Regions from separate parts of the Lysinibacillus sp. RS11 genome, predicted to be linked through region 1. Evidence: riboswitches for the same ligand, from Rfam matches in the RefSeq annotation. Region 1 holds a riboswitch; each other region holds the start of a gene.

Region 1 (4,264 bases):
CGGCGAATGGGAGCATAATTTAGACCATAAAGAACCTGACTTACGTATTGACGGTCATGCTGGTATCCACGACTTCCGTGAAGATGACAACAATTACTTCGAGCAGCCAGGTAAATTATTCCGTCTAATGTCGGCAGAAGAGCAACAACGCCTATTCGAAACTACAGCTAACGATATGGCACCAGTTGAGGAGTTCATCAAACGTCGTCACATCCTTCATTGCTATTTAGCTGATCCTGCATATGGTGAAGGTGTAGCAAAAGCGATGGGTCTTTCATTAGAAGGTATGGATCTTTCAAACCCATACGTAAAACAACCAACTAACGTTTAATTTATTTCAGCCTAGGCTTAATTGATATTTTCCACTTATTATTGATATCCAAATCCAACTTTTTACTCCATGCGAAGAGCAACTTCACATGGAGTTTTTTTACGTTTTAATGATTAAGAAAAGCTTGTGCCTAAAAAATAGACACAAGCCTTACGCTTTGCATTATTGATAAATCTGACTGCCCGCCTTTTTAAATTCCTCTGCCTTTTCCTGCATACCTTTATGAATAGCTTCCGTAGTATTCATATCTTTATCCTTTGCATAATTACGAATATCCTGCGAGATTCTCATACTACAAAACTTAGGTCCACACATCGAACAGAAGTGCGCTGTTTTCGCCCCTTCTGCAGGTAATGTTTCATCATGATATTCTACCGCTCGCTCTGGATCTAGCGCTAAGTTGAATTGATCGCGCCAGCGGAATTCGAAGCGTGCTTTAGATAATGCATCGTCACGCTGCTGTGCTCCCGGATGCCCTTTCGCTAAATCAGCTGCGTGTGCAGCAATTTTATACGTAATAACCCCTACTCGAACATCCTCCCGATTTGGTAATCCTAAATGTTCTTTAGGTGTTACATAGCACAGCATTGCCGTACCAAACCAGCCTATCATTGCAGCACCAATAGCTGATGTAATATGGTCATAGCCAGGAGCGATATCTGTTGTCAACGGCCCTAAAGTATAGAAAGGAGCTTCCTTACACACCTCTAACTGCTTGTCCATGTTTTCTTTAATAAGATGCATTGGTACATGCCCTGGTCCTTCTACCATCACCTGTACATCATGCTTCCAGGCAATTTGCGTTAATTCCCCTAGCGTTTCTAGCTCCGCAAACTGCGCCTCATCATTAGCATCTGCGATAGAACCTGGACGTAAACCGTCACCTAAGGAGAAGGCAACATCATATGTTTTCATAATTTCGCAGATTTCTTCAAAATGCGTATATAAGAAGCTCTCTTGGTGATGATATAAACACCATTGTGCCATAATCGAACCGCCACGGGACACTATACCCGTTACACGATTCGCCGTTAATGGTACATAGCGCAGCAATACCCCTGCGTGAATTGTGAAATAATCAACACCTTGCTCAGCCTGCTCAATCAACGTATCACGATACACTTCCCACGTTAAATCCTCTGCCACACCATTTACTTTTTCTAGCGCTTGATAAATCGGTACTGTCCCTACTGGCACTGCGGCATTACGGATAATCCATTCACGCGTCGTATGAATATGCTTACCAGTCGATAAATCCATAATGTTATCAGCGCCCCAACGGGTAGCCCACGTCATTTTTTCTACCTCTTCCGCAATAGAGGATGACACCGCTGAATTTCCAATATTGGCGTTAATTTTTACATGAAAATTACGTCCAATAATCATTGGCTCGGCCTCAGGGTGGTTAATATTAGAAGGTAAAATAGCTCGACCCGCCGCAATCTCTGAGCGCACAAATTCAGGATCTATGTTTTCGCGAATCGCTACAAACTCCATTTCTGGTGTAATAATTCCTTTTCGCGCATAGTGAAGCTGAGTTATATTTCCACCTTTCTTAGCACGTAGAGGTTTTCTAGATAAATCCGGAAAAACATTTTCTTGAATACGAGGATCATCCGCATTACGGAAACCGTTATCCTCTGGCTTGATTGTACGACCTTCGTATTCCTCGACGTCACCTCGTTCTCTGATCCATGCACTACGTAAAGTTGGCAATCCTTTCGTAATATCTACCTTATATGCAGGATCCGTATACGGACCACTCGTATCATAGACACGAACTGGCGCATTTTCCTCTTCACCGAAGCTACCTGTCGTTGGACTTAAAGCAATCTCACGCATTGGCACTAAAATATCTGGTCGTGATCCTTCCACATACACTTTTTTGCTTCCATCAAAATTTGACATAATCGTAATATTCTTTTCGCTAACTGTTGTCATGAACTATTTCGCTCCCGTTTTTACGTATTTTTATACAAGGACCAAATCTAGCTCACCCCTCAAAAAAACAAAAGCCGAATCCAAAATTTTTTTTGGATCCGGCTAAGAATGTAAAGGTATAGTTATCGCAAAGAGCTTATATTGCAATAAAGGTTAACTTTCCCACGCTGGTATGAGCCAGATCAGGTCCAAAGGGTCAAGAAACCTCTATGCGTTTCCCTCTCAGCCCGACTCATCAGACTCCCCTAGTTAATGCTATTAAGTTTGATGCTAGTGTAGCAGATATTGCTAAGAGATGGAAGCTTCATTTGATAATTTTTGGCTTATTACCCAAACGTGAGGTTGATTTCCGTTCCGACTGGGCGCTTTGTAGCTGTCGCTTTGCTTTCGCTACAGAAAACATTTGTTGCTGACGCTTCGCTTTCGCACAGATAAAACATTTGCCGCTGACGCTTCGCTTTCGCGCAGAGCAGAGCTTCCTGGGGGGCGTCCGATGAGCCGCTTCGCTTCGCTACAGGGTCTCGGGCCAATAGATGTTTTTTGCGCGAAAGCGTAGTGCTAACGTAGCGGCAGCAGAGGGGTTTGTTTGTGCGAAAGCGCAGCGACAGCAGCAGCACCGATGTTGGTCACGAAGGCATTATCACAGGACGTGATGTTTTTAGCCTTCGTTCCTCTATTGCTAATCCCCAAGGAGTCGCCCAGTCTCCACTCCAATCAACTATATATACGGCGTACGTTTTAACAAAATATTTTTATAAATCGGTAGTAAAGCCTCACACTCCAGAACGGCTGTCACTCTATCTTAGTCCGAAAACAACTAGCCGTTAGGTAAACAACAGTTCCGCTACATAAATCACAATTGTCACGGTAATACAGCTTACAATCGTTGAGAATAAAACAGTTTGTGCGGCAGTTGCCGATTCCACATCGTATTCTAATGCTAGACTAGAGCTATTACGTGATGTCGGGAAAGAACTAGCTATAAAAAGAGATTGTGCCACGACACCGTCTAAGCCAAGTGTAAAAATAATAAGTAAAGCTACAGCTGGCCCTATGATTAGTCGTGTAAAACAACTAATAAATACCGTCTTATTGAACATCGATTTGATTTCAAGCTGTGATAGCTGTGCCCCTAACGTTATTAACGCTACAGCGATAAAGCCATCTGCCACATGGTCTATCGGAATTTTTATAAACTGTGGAATAGTGATATCAAAATAGTTCATCGCTACACCAATAATAAGGGCATGAATAATAGGCATTTTGAGGAAATCTTTCACAATAGACATGCCTGATTTTGTTGAAGAAATTAAATTGTACAAGCCGTATGTATAAGTCGTCATATTTTGAAAGATTACGAGAATGACCTGAATCGCTACTCCAATCGGCTGCGTCACAAAAATCATTTGTGCAACTGGAATACCATAGTTGCCCGAATTAATAAGGACTACACTATTTTTAAACACTGCAGCCTCTGTTTTTACTAAACCAAGTCCCTTTGCTATAAAGTGACTAAGCACCATTTGGCTGCCGATAAAGAGTACAATAAATAATGCAACTTCTACAAGAACTGGCAGCTCTATACGCGTTTCGTATAAATTCACAAAAACAGCTGCTGGCATAAAGCAATATGTAATAAGCTGAGATAATGCCTTTAAATTAAAGTGAAATTTCTTTTGTAAAACTGCGCCAAGTACTAGAAGCACCAAAATAGGAGCGACAATCTGGAAGAAAATCATACCGAGATACATCATAGTGATGTCCCCCTTTCCTTTCCTATAGTAGTGCTGTTTTTTCGCTCGGTCAATGCACCTCAATGTTATCTCATCATTCATGAAAGGTATTTTCTTCTGAAATGTACAATACTAATCCAGTGTTTTTTATCGGGAAAAATGCAAAAAAGAAAGACTGCCTCCGAAATCAGGCAGTCCTTCTTAAAATTCATCCTTTAACATTAAGCAAGCTTAAATCGATTAACGACCGCTTGTAATT
Region 2 (4,264 bases), 740 kb from region 1:
GTCAAAATATTGCAACATGGCTTCTATTAGCAGGTATGCTACTATTCTTCATCGATATTACCATTCGACGCTTTGGATGGAGTTTCCTAACAAGGCCAAGAAAGAAAGAGCAGATTGTAGAGGAAAAAACAATACAGGCAGAAGATACAAACGTTGCCCAGCTATTAAAGGGCATGAAAAAACGATCCTAACAAACAAAACGATGGTTCATTGCTTTATAGCAATGAGCCATTGTTTCGTTTTGCTTTGCTTGTAAAATCATGAAAAGTAAAATTAATCTTGTTATTAATGGGATTTAATGTAATAATCAATGATAGTAATAAAATATTACTATCATTTTTAAATACTATTATATATTTTGGAGGAGTTGACATGACCAATATTATGAATTCTTTTGGTTTTCTAAGTTTTAAGTTAGCGGAGGCTCTAGAGGAAAATCTCGAGACATATATTAGCGAAAAATATCAAATGAAATCCAGAGAAGTTGGAATAATGATTCTTGTAAAAGAAAAAAAACTTAGCCAAATTCAAATAGGGCAGATTTTAAAAATAGACAAAAACAGTGTCCGCTTTTTTATCGATGATCTAGAAGAAAGACAATATGTTTATAGAGAGAAAAATCAGGAAAATAGAAGAGAGAATCTAATATGCCTTACAGAACAGGGAGAAAATGTGGCAGAAGAATTATTGAAGATCCTTTCAATTGCTGAGAATGATGTTTTAGACGTACTTTCATTGGAAGAACAAGAGCAATTGAAACACATATTGAAAAAAGTATATGAAAATCGTTCGCCAAAATAAAAGGAGGTGGAAGCTATGTCACTATATCCTACGACTGAAAGAGAACCGAAATATTGGATTGGCGTGGTATCTCTTAATCATGTGCAAAAAGGGGTTGAGGGAGGATTCGGCCAGTTGTGTCATGGTAAAGAAAGACCTTTGAAACGAATGAAAAAAGGAGACTGGATTATATATTATTCTCCTAAAAACAGTTTAGATGGTAATGAACCTGTAAGAGCCTTTACCGCAATTGGAAGAATAAAAGACGAGCGAATATATGAGTTCCAAATGACAGAAAATTTTATTCCTTTTAGAAGAGATATAGACTTTTATAAAGATGCAAAGTCTGTACCGATAAAAAGGATCTTAGATTATTTAGAATTTGTAGAAGATAAATCGAAATATGGTTATAAATTCAGATTTGGTCATTTTGAAATAAGCAAAAAAGACTTTCTATTAATTGCTCATGAAATGGGATTGCCGTTGAAGTATGGATGAATTTAGTTGGATCAAAGCGTTACTTCTTAATGGCCATTAAGAAGTAACGTTTTTAAATTGTAACCAATCATTATTTAAGCAGGGTGTTAAGGTTAGTTACCAATACAGTCTTACGTAAATTGTTAGCAATGACAATGCCTAAGACAGCACCAATCGTACTGGATGTTAGAAAGGCTGGCATAAAAAATAATGCTGCCACGGATGTCCCCATTAATAAATGTGCATAGGGCACTGCAATGAGTGAGGCAATAATTCCTGTCCCGAATATTTCACCGACACCAGCTAGCCACATCTTGCCGCTATATTTATAGGCCAGAGATGCAAACAAAGCGCCAATGACACTACCAGGTATAGCTAATAATGAACCTGTGCCTGTTAAAATACGAATAATTGCTGTGACAAAGGCGACCATAACAGTAGGTACTGGTCCAAGAATGATAGCGCCAATAACATTAATGGCATGCTGTACAGGATAGGCACGCGCAATTCCCGTTGGTATTGAAACGAAGGTAGAACCTGCTACGGCAATTGCTACTAGTAGGGCCATGATTGTTAGTTTTCGAATTGACATAATTTACACTCCTTTGAAATATGAATTTAATCGTTAATACCGGTAAATTTGAAGTTCCGCCGGTAATGAAGAGAACTGCGCCGCTAAAACCGCGAGATGCGCCGGTAATCAAGAAAACTGCGCCGCTAAAACCATGAGATGCGCCGGTAACCAAGAGAACATCGCCGCTAAAACCATGAGATGCGCCGGTAACCAAGAGAACATCGCCGCTAAAACCATGAGATGCGCCGGTAATCAAGAAAAACTGCGCCGCTAAAACTATAAGTCCCACCGGTAACCTTGGATATAATGTTGCTAGATTGGCGAGCATTCTTAAGGTAAACTTACAAAAAAAGCCGCTTCCTAAAAAACAATAGGAAGCGGCCTTGCATTTACATATTAAAAAGCAAGTGTCGCCACTTCCCTCCGCTAGTGTGAACTAGATCAGGTTCAAAGGGTCCGTATTTGATAATATACGTCTCAGCCTTTTAAAGACTCCCCTAGTGGTAATAAAAAAATTTAATTTAATTCTATCTTATTACATAATAATGTAGCATACTACCAAAAATATTACTTTTCTGTCTATTTTGTATCAGGATGCAACAGGTGTGGTGCTTTTTTCATCGTCCAGATAAGGGCAAGGAAGAAGCAGGCCATTAAAATAATAGCTCCGAAAATATAAGGACTGTTCATATTCCAATCGAATAATATACCTGCTAATGCAGGACCAATCATATTACCGAGGCTCATATATGCATTGTTCAGACCAGCCGCAAAGCCTTGTTCCGTCTCAGCAAGCTTCGAAATCAATGTGTTGACAGCTGGGCGAATCAATGTCGTAGCTGTAGAGAAGACTGTCGCTACAACTAAAATAAGGGCAAAGCCAGACACAAATAAAATTAAGAAAATTGATATGGCTGCGATAAATAAATTGACTAACACTACTTTCATTTCGCCAAAGCGATTAAACAGTGGTGTAATAACAAACATTTGTACAACAACACCAAAAGCACCACCTACAACTAAGATAATAGCGATATCTGTAGGTGTGTAATTGAACTTTTCTGTAACAAATAACGATAATGTTGTTTGGAAGTTAGCAATTCCAAATGAAAATACCATCATAATAATTAGCATTACAAAGTAAGGCATATGTACTGAACGTACCATTTGCTTCCCAAGGTTATCTTGCTTCTGCATTTTTTGTGTTGTATTTGGCTTTTTAGAAGGTAATAAAAACAACGATAAAATTGATGCTAAAATAGCTGCAGTTCCAGCCGTATAGAATGGGAAATGTAAACTAACGTGAGATAAGAATCCGCCAATCCCTGGTCCGATCATAAAGCCTAGAGACATGGATGCCCCTAACATGCCCATTCCTTTACCACGTTCTTCATACGTTGTAACGTCTGCCACAAATGCCATGATAGGAGGTGCCACAAATGCGGAACCAAGGCCGCCTAAAAAGCGTGCCAAGAAGAGCATCCACACATCTGTAGAAAGCCCGAAACCAATTTGGGCAAGTCCTGTTACTATAAGACCGAAAATAATGAGATTTTTACGACCATATCGATCCGAAAGATTCCCAGCAATTGGAGAAAATACGAATTGAGCTAAGGCGAATGTTGCAATCAACATGCCAAGAATTTGTCCAGCGGCACCAAATAGTTTTAAATACTCAGGCATAACAGGAATAATAATTCCAATACTCCCCATTGCGATAAACATATTAAACATTAAAATATACAAAGCCGCCTTATTGGACTTCTGCTGGGTCATCGAATACCCCCTTCTTTAATCAAATATACTACAGTCTACCACAAGGCTTGTACCTTTGCTATTGACTAGAAGTCTGAAATAAGGGAATTGGCTACCGATCACCCTCGCTACTTTAGCCTTGGGAGGTATTTGTAGCTTCCTGAACGTTCACAGTCAACTGACTGCCAAGCTTTGAAGCAAACACTGATGGGGGAATAGCGAGTTTTTGGGCAAGACTGTTAGGCATATATTTTCATCTAAATTAGCAAAAAGCTGTTCTCAACGTTCGTAACGTGAGAACAGCTTTAACTTCTTTCAGCAGGAGTCGCCTACTTTTATAGGTGTTGGTATGAATACGAGGTTTAAGTTACTTTTCAGCGGGTGTCTAAACATCTGTACCTATCGCTACGCTTTCGTTACAGAAAACATTTGTAACTGCCGTTTCACTTTCGTTACAGAAAACATTTGCTGAAATAAGTTAAGCCTCCAGCCGATTCCTAACGCAATTATGCCGGGGCATAATTGATAGAGGTTATCGAATACTCATTTTAAATTCTAAAAACAGTTCATTGTATTTACCTAAATAATCAGGGCCTAAGTTTTTATAAACTTCTAATGTTTTACGTTGTTCTTCAGAAGGATAGAAACGCTCATCAGATACAACTTCCGGATCCATTA
Region 3 (4,264 bases), 2.3 Mb from region 1:
TCGTGACATTTTCTACTATCGTACGCCACGGCAGTAAGCATGGTTGCTGAGGCATATAGCCAATCGTTCCTCTTTTTTGCTGGATATCTGTACCGTTTAATAAGATAGCTCCTTTATCAATAGAAGACACACCACCCATTAGTTGAAAGAGTGTGCTTTTCCCACTCCCTGACGGACCAATAATCGCAACAAATTCCCCATCCTTCACTTCAAACGATAAATTACGAATAACTTGAAGAGAATCAAATGATTTATCAATGTTTTGAATGCTGAGCATGTAATCCTCTCCCCTTCACAACAAGCTTTTCTATTAATCGAATAACACTAAATAATAGTAAACTTAAAAAAACAATGGCAAAAATCGCAACAAATACGCGGTCTGTTCGAAATGAAGACTGTGCCAATGTCATATAGACACCAATCCCCTTTTTCGCCCCTAGCCATTCGGCAATAACAGCTCCCATAACGCTATAGGTCGCCGCAATCTTAATGCCTGAAAAAATCGCTGGATACGCGTACGGCCATTCAAGCTTCCAAAAGGTTTGTGCTTTCGTCGCACCAATCATCTCAAAATAATACTTCAGCTCTGGCGAGGTTTGACGGAAGCCATCCATTGCCGAGATCACAATGGGGAAAAAGCACACGAGACAAATAATAATAAGCTTTGGCAATAAACCAAACCCAAACCAAATGATTAATAACGGTGCTAGGACGAGCACAGGAACATTCTGCGACATAATGAGAATAGGGTAAAATAGCTCCCGAATAAACGTAAAACGATGTAATATCACAGCAACCGTTAGCCCGCACAATATCCCGATGGCAAGACCTAGAATTGCTAATTGAACAGTTGCTAATACATGCGGCAAGAACGTATCATACGATTGAAAGCCTTCTTTCAAAATGGCACTCGGTGCTGGCAATAACCAATGCGGAACGTCTGCAAAACGGACAATTAGTTCCCATATAGATAAGAGGAAGGCGATAAAAATTATCGTCCTTCCTTGTTTTATTGCCGACTTCATCAATGGTATTTCTCCGTTAACTTCTCCATTGTAATACCTGATGGCTGATATAAAATTTTCACTTGTGTAATAACATTGATCGCACCAAGTTCAATCATTTTAACATTCATTTTTTCAATGATTTGTAGCAACGACGATAGCTCACCCTCCATCGTCGTTTCGAGCGGGTGTACTTCATATTTCACTCCTGATGCGTCAATAATAGCAATTGCCGCATCGACATAAGGGATCACATCTTCATATTTTTCAGTTTTCGGGATAATTTGTACGCTTACTAATGAATTCGCCATACTATTTTGTCTCCTTTTTCGGTAAAAAGTCGTTTGTAAATGCTTGTTCTGCGTTAAATTCGCCCTCTAAAACCTTGTTGCTAGCCATCCATTTTGCGTAGTTTTCCCAAACAGTCAGCTTTTGCTCACCCCATTGAGCGGCATCGTCTTGATATTTATCTGCTAGCCATTCCTGACTTTTATGCACAAGCTCTTTATCTAAGTCAGGTACCGCTTCTAATAAAATATCAGCTGCCTCACTTGGATGACTTATCGCATATTCATAGCCCTTTGTAGTAGCAGCGACAAAGGCTTTTACCGTATCTGGATCATCCTTAATCATTTTTTCATTCGTAGCAAGTACAGGCGTATAATAATCAAGTTGATCGCTATAATCTGTTAAATAAAGCATGTTCAGCTTTTCACCACGAAGTTCTGCTTCAATGCCTGTCCATGCATAATAAATCCACGCAAAATCAATATCCTTTTGCATCATTGTGAAGAAATCTAAATCGCCTGCATTAACAATATCTAGCTTATTAATATCCGCATTTTCTGTTTGCATAAGTGATTGCAGGACAGCTTGTTCAACCGGTGCACCCCAACCACCATATGTTTTCCCTTCAAAATCTTTAGGTGACTTAATCCCTTTAGATGCAATTGACGCAAAGCCAGAAGTATTATGTTGAATAATCGCTGCAATTGATACTAAAGGTACACCCTGCACACGTGCCTGTGTAATTCCTTCCTGATAGCTTACACCAAACTGTGCCTTACCAGACGCCACTAGCTGATCAGCACCCGTTTCGCCAGGTAATAAAATCTCAACATCTAAGCCCTGTTCCTTAAAGTAACCAAGTTTCTCTGCTACATATAACCCCGTGTGATTTGTGTTCGGTGTCCAATCTAGCACGACCGATACTTTTTTTAATGCATTCGCATCGTTTTTATCCTTAGTATCTTTTGTCTCCTCTTTTTCGCTACAGCCCACAAGTGTTAAAAGCGCAGCCATTAGGATCAATAACCATTTTTTCATGCTGAATCCTCCTAGAAAGTAATTTGAAAGTGTTCATGAACGAATGTTTTAACCATAAGAAAGCGTATCCATAGTCAGTATGCACCCAAGGTTATCGCGTATAACAAAAACATAAAAAAACGCCTAGGATTCCCCCAGACGTTTTACAATCAGTATCAAAAACTTTCTTTTTTTGAATAGATGTTCCCTACGCTGGTACGAGCCAAATCAGGTTCAAAGGGTCAGCGTCTATCGGACACAATCTCAGCTGGCAACTACCAGCCCCCCTACATTCTTTCCATATGAACTTTTCGTGATTATTATAACCATACCTATCTTTAAAAGACAAGGCTCTATTTCATATTTAATGTAATGTCATTTCAGAAGGCAATGTGAAACACAGCCTTTATTCTATAATAACTTTATATATAAGTGTATACATTTGTGAGTACTCATTCGTTGTATAAGTGTAAGGAGGACCAACAATGAGAAAAGAAAATGAACTGACCTCCTATCTAATCCATTTAGGAGAGGAAGTGTTCAAACTATTACGAATGAAAGGAGCTAATAAAGAAGATGCAGAAGATATCATTCAAAACACCTTTTACAAAGTTTACACACTATTGGATGACCTAACTGAGACTAATCTGCGTCCATGGTTTTTTAGAGTAGCACTCAATCAGTATATTGACTTGAAAAGGAAAAAGGAGCATAAGAACATTTACATCACCAAGGAAATATATTCAAAGCTCCAACACATCGATGATCACTTTGATACGTTGCTAAATAAGGATGAAATTTTCTATTTATTAAAAGACATAAAAAAAGAATATAAAGAAATATTCTTTTTAAAGTATTACTATGATTTTTCATATGAAGAAATTGCTACTTTGTTAGATATTCAAGTAGATAGCGTCAAGCAAAAATTATATCGCGCACGTAAATGCATTCACTCAAAAACAGGAGGTACCTATTAATGGAAACTTCGTTAAATGTCGCTTTAAAAAAAGCTAAGCGAAAACAATTATTAAAAATTATCATCACTTCAATTATTGTAGTACTACTTCTCTGCCCTATCTTTTATAAAACCGGTAACTACTTTGCAGCAAAAAGTTCTAACAGACTGCACGAACAGCTTTTTTTACATAATGCTATTGCTGAACCTAATATACAAATCGACTCTCAAGTAACGAGTAATTCTTCCATGTTTGGTGGAAACATTATCACAAACCGTTCGAAGAATATTAATGGTTATGTCGTTCCATGGAGCACGCTTACAAGTTCATACGGTTGGCTTCGCCTCAATATTGATACGAACGAGTTAGTACCAGGGTTTTATTGGTCTGATACAGAGTACTATGAGTACGATAAACAGACAAAAACTAAATCAGCGACATTTTATCATCCATCCATTCAAAAATACTTTAACGATGTACCAAACGAACTCGGCGAAATTTCGCAACTGGAGAATCACGTTGCAGAAGTTGCCGTTTCTTTCAACAAACCTTATACATTACAAGAAATACAAGAGAAAATTCCTAGCAATTTAAACATCGTATGGTTATATATGACTTCCCGAATTACGGATGAAAGTAATGGACCTGCTGGTTTAGAGGTTTATGGCTTTGATCCAGCCGATTCACCGAAAGAGGCCTACGATGACTTTATTGATACACTTCAAGAATATGATGCGAATAAAAATGACGAAACCATCCAAGAGTTTTTAAATTCAAATAAAGATAAACGGTTTGAAGAAGTGAAAATTTTAGGGGTCATGCTCACTGGCAAAACAAATAATTTTAAAGCCTTAGAGAATCAAGATTTTATCCGTGGTGCTTCAGTAGGCGCCACTGCACCAATCGTTCCTTATATTAAGCCAGAAAAATAAAGTAAAATGACCAGATATCAAAGGTCTGATCGATCCCTAGATTATTCTAAAATAAATCTAGAGTGAA
Region 4 (4,264 bases), 900 kb from region 1:
ACATACATTTCATGGTTGATTGGTATATGTACTTGATGTCGCACGCACTGCTGAACAACTGTATGAAGATGCTCTGATTCTTGCTCTTTTAAAATTTCGGTTGCAAGCTTTGCTGTTGAAGAAGATGCGACAAGTAAATCGTAAAAATCAGTGATAATAGCTACAGACTGTCCTAGTAAGGAAGCGAGTGTATCAATCATTTCGTTTAGTCGACCTCGTGTTAAAGAGACACGTGTTAAAGCATTATAAATACGTTTAGAACGCTCATTTTGAGTAAATAATTTTGCGTTTTCGATGGCAATCGAGGACTGATTTGCAAATGCTTGTAGCATTGTTAAATCACTATTTTCAAACTGTGTATCTCCTGAAAAGTTAACAATCGTTAACACGCCTATACATGAATTACTTTTATCAAGAAGCGGAGCACAAACAGCACTTTTCGGGTAAGTAAAATCACCGACTGCTTTTGTATAGTTTTCTTCATACTGTGGAAATAAATCGGCCATGTTTTCAGTTACATCATCGCTAGAGTGGAATCTAAATGCCTTCTTTTGAGAGAACACTTTTCCAGTCATCCCTTCATTTGAGGCAAGGTGAATTTTCTTCAAGTAAGCTAGATCATAACCAATAGCATGCTTAGCAATTAGACGATTTGTTTCTGTATTTAACATAAACAGCACACCTGCATCAGCACCTTTAATCACATGGAGTACTTCACTAATAAGTTTTTCTAACACTTGGTCTATATCGAGTGTTGAGGTTAGGACCTGCGCAGCGTTAACCAAGCTCATTAATTGTTTTTCGGTATTTATCATAAACAGCTCCTCATGTGTATTGCTAAATTTTATTTTACAGTGCCATATAGAAGATAGCGAACTGTTAATTAGCGAAAAATAAAGAATCTGCTGAAAAAAGTAAGCAGATTCTTGTTATTAACCCTATTTATAGATGTTTTTGGAGTGATTAGTCGTTGCTTTCTTTGTAGCGATTACTTTTTTTACAATCGGGATCACGATAGGTGCTAATTTTACGGCGGTTTTAACAACTTTAGATACTTTCATAAAAATCCAGCTCCTTTGACTATTAGTACTACTGTTCAATGCCGTAATGAAACTTATCGGATAACGCGAACGGCTTGAACAATATTCCAAATGACGATTCCTAGAGTGATGAGTAAGTAAATTGCCATTGAAGCAAACCAGATGATAAGAAACGTAGTGCTGTCTGAGTTCGAGTCAAAATTGTTCAATGATAAGGTTGAGAAAATAAAGACGGCAAAGAAGATAATTCCAAACACGAATGGAATTAAATGTGATATAAGTGCTCGGATAGAGTTTTTCTTTACGTAGTCATCTTTTGAAACAAAGTACACTACTAATGGCACAATAACAGGTGCGAAAAAAATACTGAGATAACTAAAGGCAGATAAAGTTTTTTGGTTCTCCATAGTTGTACCTCCTTTTTTTATATTTACGCATGAAAAGCGGGAAAGTTTCAAAAAAAAGTTGGGAGAGGTTGTAATCATCACCATGTTTTCGTACAATGAGGTTGTTCAAATAATTTAGATGTAACGACCACAAGGGGAGCTGATGATGTCAGCTGAGACTGGGCACGTAATGCCTTGACTCTTTGAACCTGTAAGTTAACGCTTGCGTAGGGATGTGGATAGAAACTGACACTTTTACGATGTGAGGCTCTGTCCTGGCATCGTTTTTCTTTATACAGCCGAAAGCGTGCCGAATGAAGATGAAAGCATTTGATGTCAGATAGGGACATATCAGCGCATTTCTATTCCTTCTCTTGTATCCTACATCGGAACAAAGGAGAGAATAATATGGACAATAAACGATTATTAATGCTTGTGGAAATTGCGATATTCGCAGCGATTGGCCTTGTGCTCGATCAAGTTTCCTTTAAAGTATGGGCACAAGGTGGTTCTGTTAGCCTTGTGATGGTGCCAATTATTTTAATAGCATTCCGTTGGGGCCTTATTCCAGGGCTAACAACGGGCTTACTAATTGGTGTTATGCAGACAATGTTTGGTGCTACAATTGTACATTGGCTTCAAGGATTACTCGATTATGGTGTTGCCTTCACAGTAGTTGGTTTAGCAGCGGTTGTTCGCCAACCAGTGCTAGAAGCTGCCAAAAATTTAAACAAAACAAAAATGGCGCTTTATATTATTTTAGGAACTGTATTCGCAGGGTTTTTACGTTATGCTGCACATACAACTGCTGGCGCTGTATTTTTCTCAGAGTATGCTGGCGATCAAAATGCATGGATCTATTCAATCATCTATAATGGTACATATATGCTGCCAGCAACGATTTTAACAGCAATTGTCGGAGTCCTGTTATTTACAGCAGCTCCTCAATTAATGCAACGAAAATCATAATTATTATGCCCTTCACATGAGTGGAGGGTTTTTTTAGCCAGTTAGGGATGACATTTGTTGAAAAGTATACAATGTATATAAGTTGATCTTCGTTCCGACTGTACGCCCCTAGGAAAGCGCCCAGTCGGAATGGAAATCAACCACACGTTAAGATGATGAGCCTGTTTTTTAGCACTTTACAATTTATAATGGCATATAATAATTAAAGCGTTTAGCGTTTTTTGTATAAAAAGTTATGTTATATTAATGAATAGATATTAGATGAAAGGGACGTTAAAAAAATGATCGTAAAAACGCAAGAAGAGATTGAAGCCTTTAAAAAAATCGGCCGTATTTGTGCTGAAATTCGTGAAGCAATGAAGGCAGCTACAAAACCAGGAGTAACAACACTTGAACTAGATGAAATTGCAGGCCGTATGTTTGCTGAGGCAGGAGCAATTTCTGGACCTAAAGGGGAATATGATTTCCCAGGATACACATGTATTAGTGTGAATGAGGAAGTGGCACATGGTATTCCAGGTAAACGTGTGATTGAAGAGGGAGATATCGTAAACATTGATGTATCTGGTTCATTAAATGGCTACTTTGCAGATACGGGCATTTCATTTGTAGTTGGTAAAGGCTATGAAGATAAAGAAAAACTGTGTCGTATAGCTAAAAGTGCTTTTGATCGTGCGATGACAAAAGTAAAAGCTGGCTCAAAATTAAACCAAATCGGAAAAGCTGTTGAACGTGAAGCATATGCCAATGATTTAACAGTGATTATGAACCTAACAGGTCATGGTTTAGGTCGTTCGTTACACGATGAGCCAAATCATATTTTAAACTATTATGATGCATGGGATTCTACAATTATGAAAGAGGGTATGGTACTTGCAGTCGAGCCCTTCATCTCAGCTAAAGCGGAGCATATTGTCGAAGCTGGTGATGGCTGGACATTCGTTACGCCAGACAAATCATTAGTTGCCCAAATTGAGCATTCCATTATCGTTACAAAGGATAAACCAATCATTTTAACAACATTAGATGAAGAATAATATACTTAGTTATGTAAAGACTAAAAATCCTGCAAACCAATTTATTTTTGGTAGGCAGGATTTTTTTTAATAAATAATATACCGACAAGTAGCACACCACATAAAAATAAGGCTGCCGTTGTCACAAGTAGCTCATCCAAACCATTATGTAATGCGACTCCAACATAGGACCAGATAAATACACTGGGATACATAATATCAAAATGGTGGAATCGAATATGTAGCGCTATTGCGACTCCGATTGTCAGTAAAATAACTGCCCAAAGTGGATTACTAAGGCCAAAACCGTTCCATTGATAAGATGTTAGCGTAAAGCTTACGTTAGTCATTAGTATAAATGTAACCCATGCCAAGTAAATCGAGAAGGGTATACGACCTGAAGGTGAGTTATCGCTGTGAGGATACGTATTGTACAACAAAAATAAATACAGTACTAAAATAAACATACTGGCGATTGTCACGATAAATAGTTCGTGATGCCAAACAACAATTGTTAACGCCTGCATGATACATATGCTACTAAAGAGAACAGTCTGTTTAATAGTTGTCTTTTTAATATTCATGACTAACCAATAACCAAGTAACATGTAAATCACAATCCAAATCACATAGCTAGCATTAAAAGGTGCAAATATTACAGGAAAACGATTTGAGATTTCTAACGAAGATTGACCGTTTATTTTCATGAAATAGGATGTAAAGGTTAGGATAAGTGAGACAATAAAAGTTACTGTCATCAAAATAAATCGAGGCATGTTTTCCTCTCCCTTCGTGTTAAATTGTATAGGGAAAAGACAAATAAGTATAGGACTGTGACATAATAATTTCATTA

What was found. Region 1 has a riboswitch for thiamine pyrophosphate ahead of thiC (phosphomethylpyrimidine synthase ThiC). Riboswitches for the same ligand answer to the same signal wherever they lie in the genome.
Region 2: linked by a shared signal. The riboswitch ahead of thiW (energy coupling factor transporter S component ThiW) and the one ahead of thiC (phosphomethylpyrimidine synthase ThiC) in region 1 are both predicted to bind thiamine pyrophosphate.
Region 3: linked by a shared signal. The riboswitch ahead of AB9L17_RS12695 (ABC transporter substrate-binding protein) and the one ahead of thiC (phosphomethylpyrimidine synthase ThiC) in region 1 are both predicted to bind thiamine pyrophosphate.
Region 4: linked by a shared signal. The riboswitch ahead of thiT (energy-coupled thiamine transporter ThiT) and the one ahead of thiC (phosphomethylpyrimidine synthase ThiC) in region 1 are both predicted to bind thiamine pyrophosphate.

Annotation. Positions count from the first base shown of each region.
Region 1 covers NZ_CP168124.1:209,958-214,221, reverse strand. Annotated here, with positions in the region: gene AB9L17_RS01155 (catalase) at 1-331, shown strand, start outside; gene thiC (phosphomethylpyrimidine synthase ThiC) at 494-2,272, opposite strand; TPP riboswitch at 2,415-2,529, opposite strand; gene AB9L17_RS01145 (hypothetical protein) at 2,599-2,802, opposite strand; gene AB9L17_RS01140 (AEC family transporter) at 3,097-4,026, opposite strand; gene AB9L17_RS01135 (methyl-accepting chemotaxis protein) at 4,227-4,264, opposite strand, start outside.
Region 2 covers NZ_CP168124.1:948,143-952,406, forward strand. Annotated here, with positions in the region: gene AB9L17_RS04595 (VWA domain-containing protein) at 1-191, shown strand, start outside; gene AB9L17_RS04600 (MarR family winged helix-turn-helix transcriptional regulator) at 373-801, shown strand; gene AB9L17_RS04605 (EVE domain-containing protein) at 817-1,278, shown strand; gene thiW (energy coupling factor transporter S component ThiW) at 1,349-1,849, opposite strand; TPP riboswitch at 2,233-2,340, opposite strand; gene AB9L17_RS04615 (MFS transporter) at 2,411-3,607, opposite strand; gene AB9L17_RS04620 (ABC transporter substrate-binding protein) at 4,119-4,264, opposite strand, start outside.
Region 3 covers NZ_CP168124.1:2,492,403-2,496,666, forward strand. Annotated here, with positions in the region: gene AB9L17_RS12680 (ABC transporter ATP-binding protein) at 1-277, opposite strand, end outside; gene AB9L17_RS12685 (ABC transporter permease) at 255-1,025, opposite strand; gene AB9L17_RS12690 (thiamine-binding protein) at 1,025-1,315, opposite strand; gene AB9L17_RS12695 (ABC transporter substrate-binding protein) at 1,317-2,330, opposite strand; TPP riboswitch at 2,498-2,608, opposite strand; gene AB9L17_RS12700 (RNA polymerase sigma factor) at 2,795-3,286, shown strand; gene AB9L17_RS12705 (sigma factor regulator N-terminal domain-containing protein) at 3,286-4,197, shown strand.
Region 4 covers NZ_CP168124.1:4,175,826-4,180,089, reverse strand. Annotated here, with positions in the region: gene AB9L17_RS21685 (helix-turn-helix domain-containing protein) at 1-815, opposite strand, end outside; gene AB9L17_RS21680 (hypothetical protein) at 939-1,061, opposite strand; gene AB9L17_RS21675 (DUF4870 domain-containing protein) at 1,115-1,447, opposite strand; TPP riboswitch at 1,570-1,677, shown strand; gene thiT (energy-coupled thiamine transporter ThiT) at 1,835-2,395, shown strand; gene map (type I methionyl aminopeptidase) at 2,677-3,432, shown strand; gene AB9L17_RS21660 (tryptophan-rich sensory protein) at 3,474-4,187, opposite strand.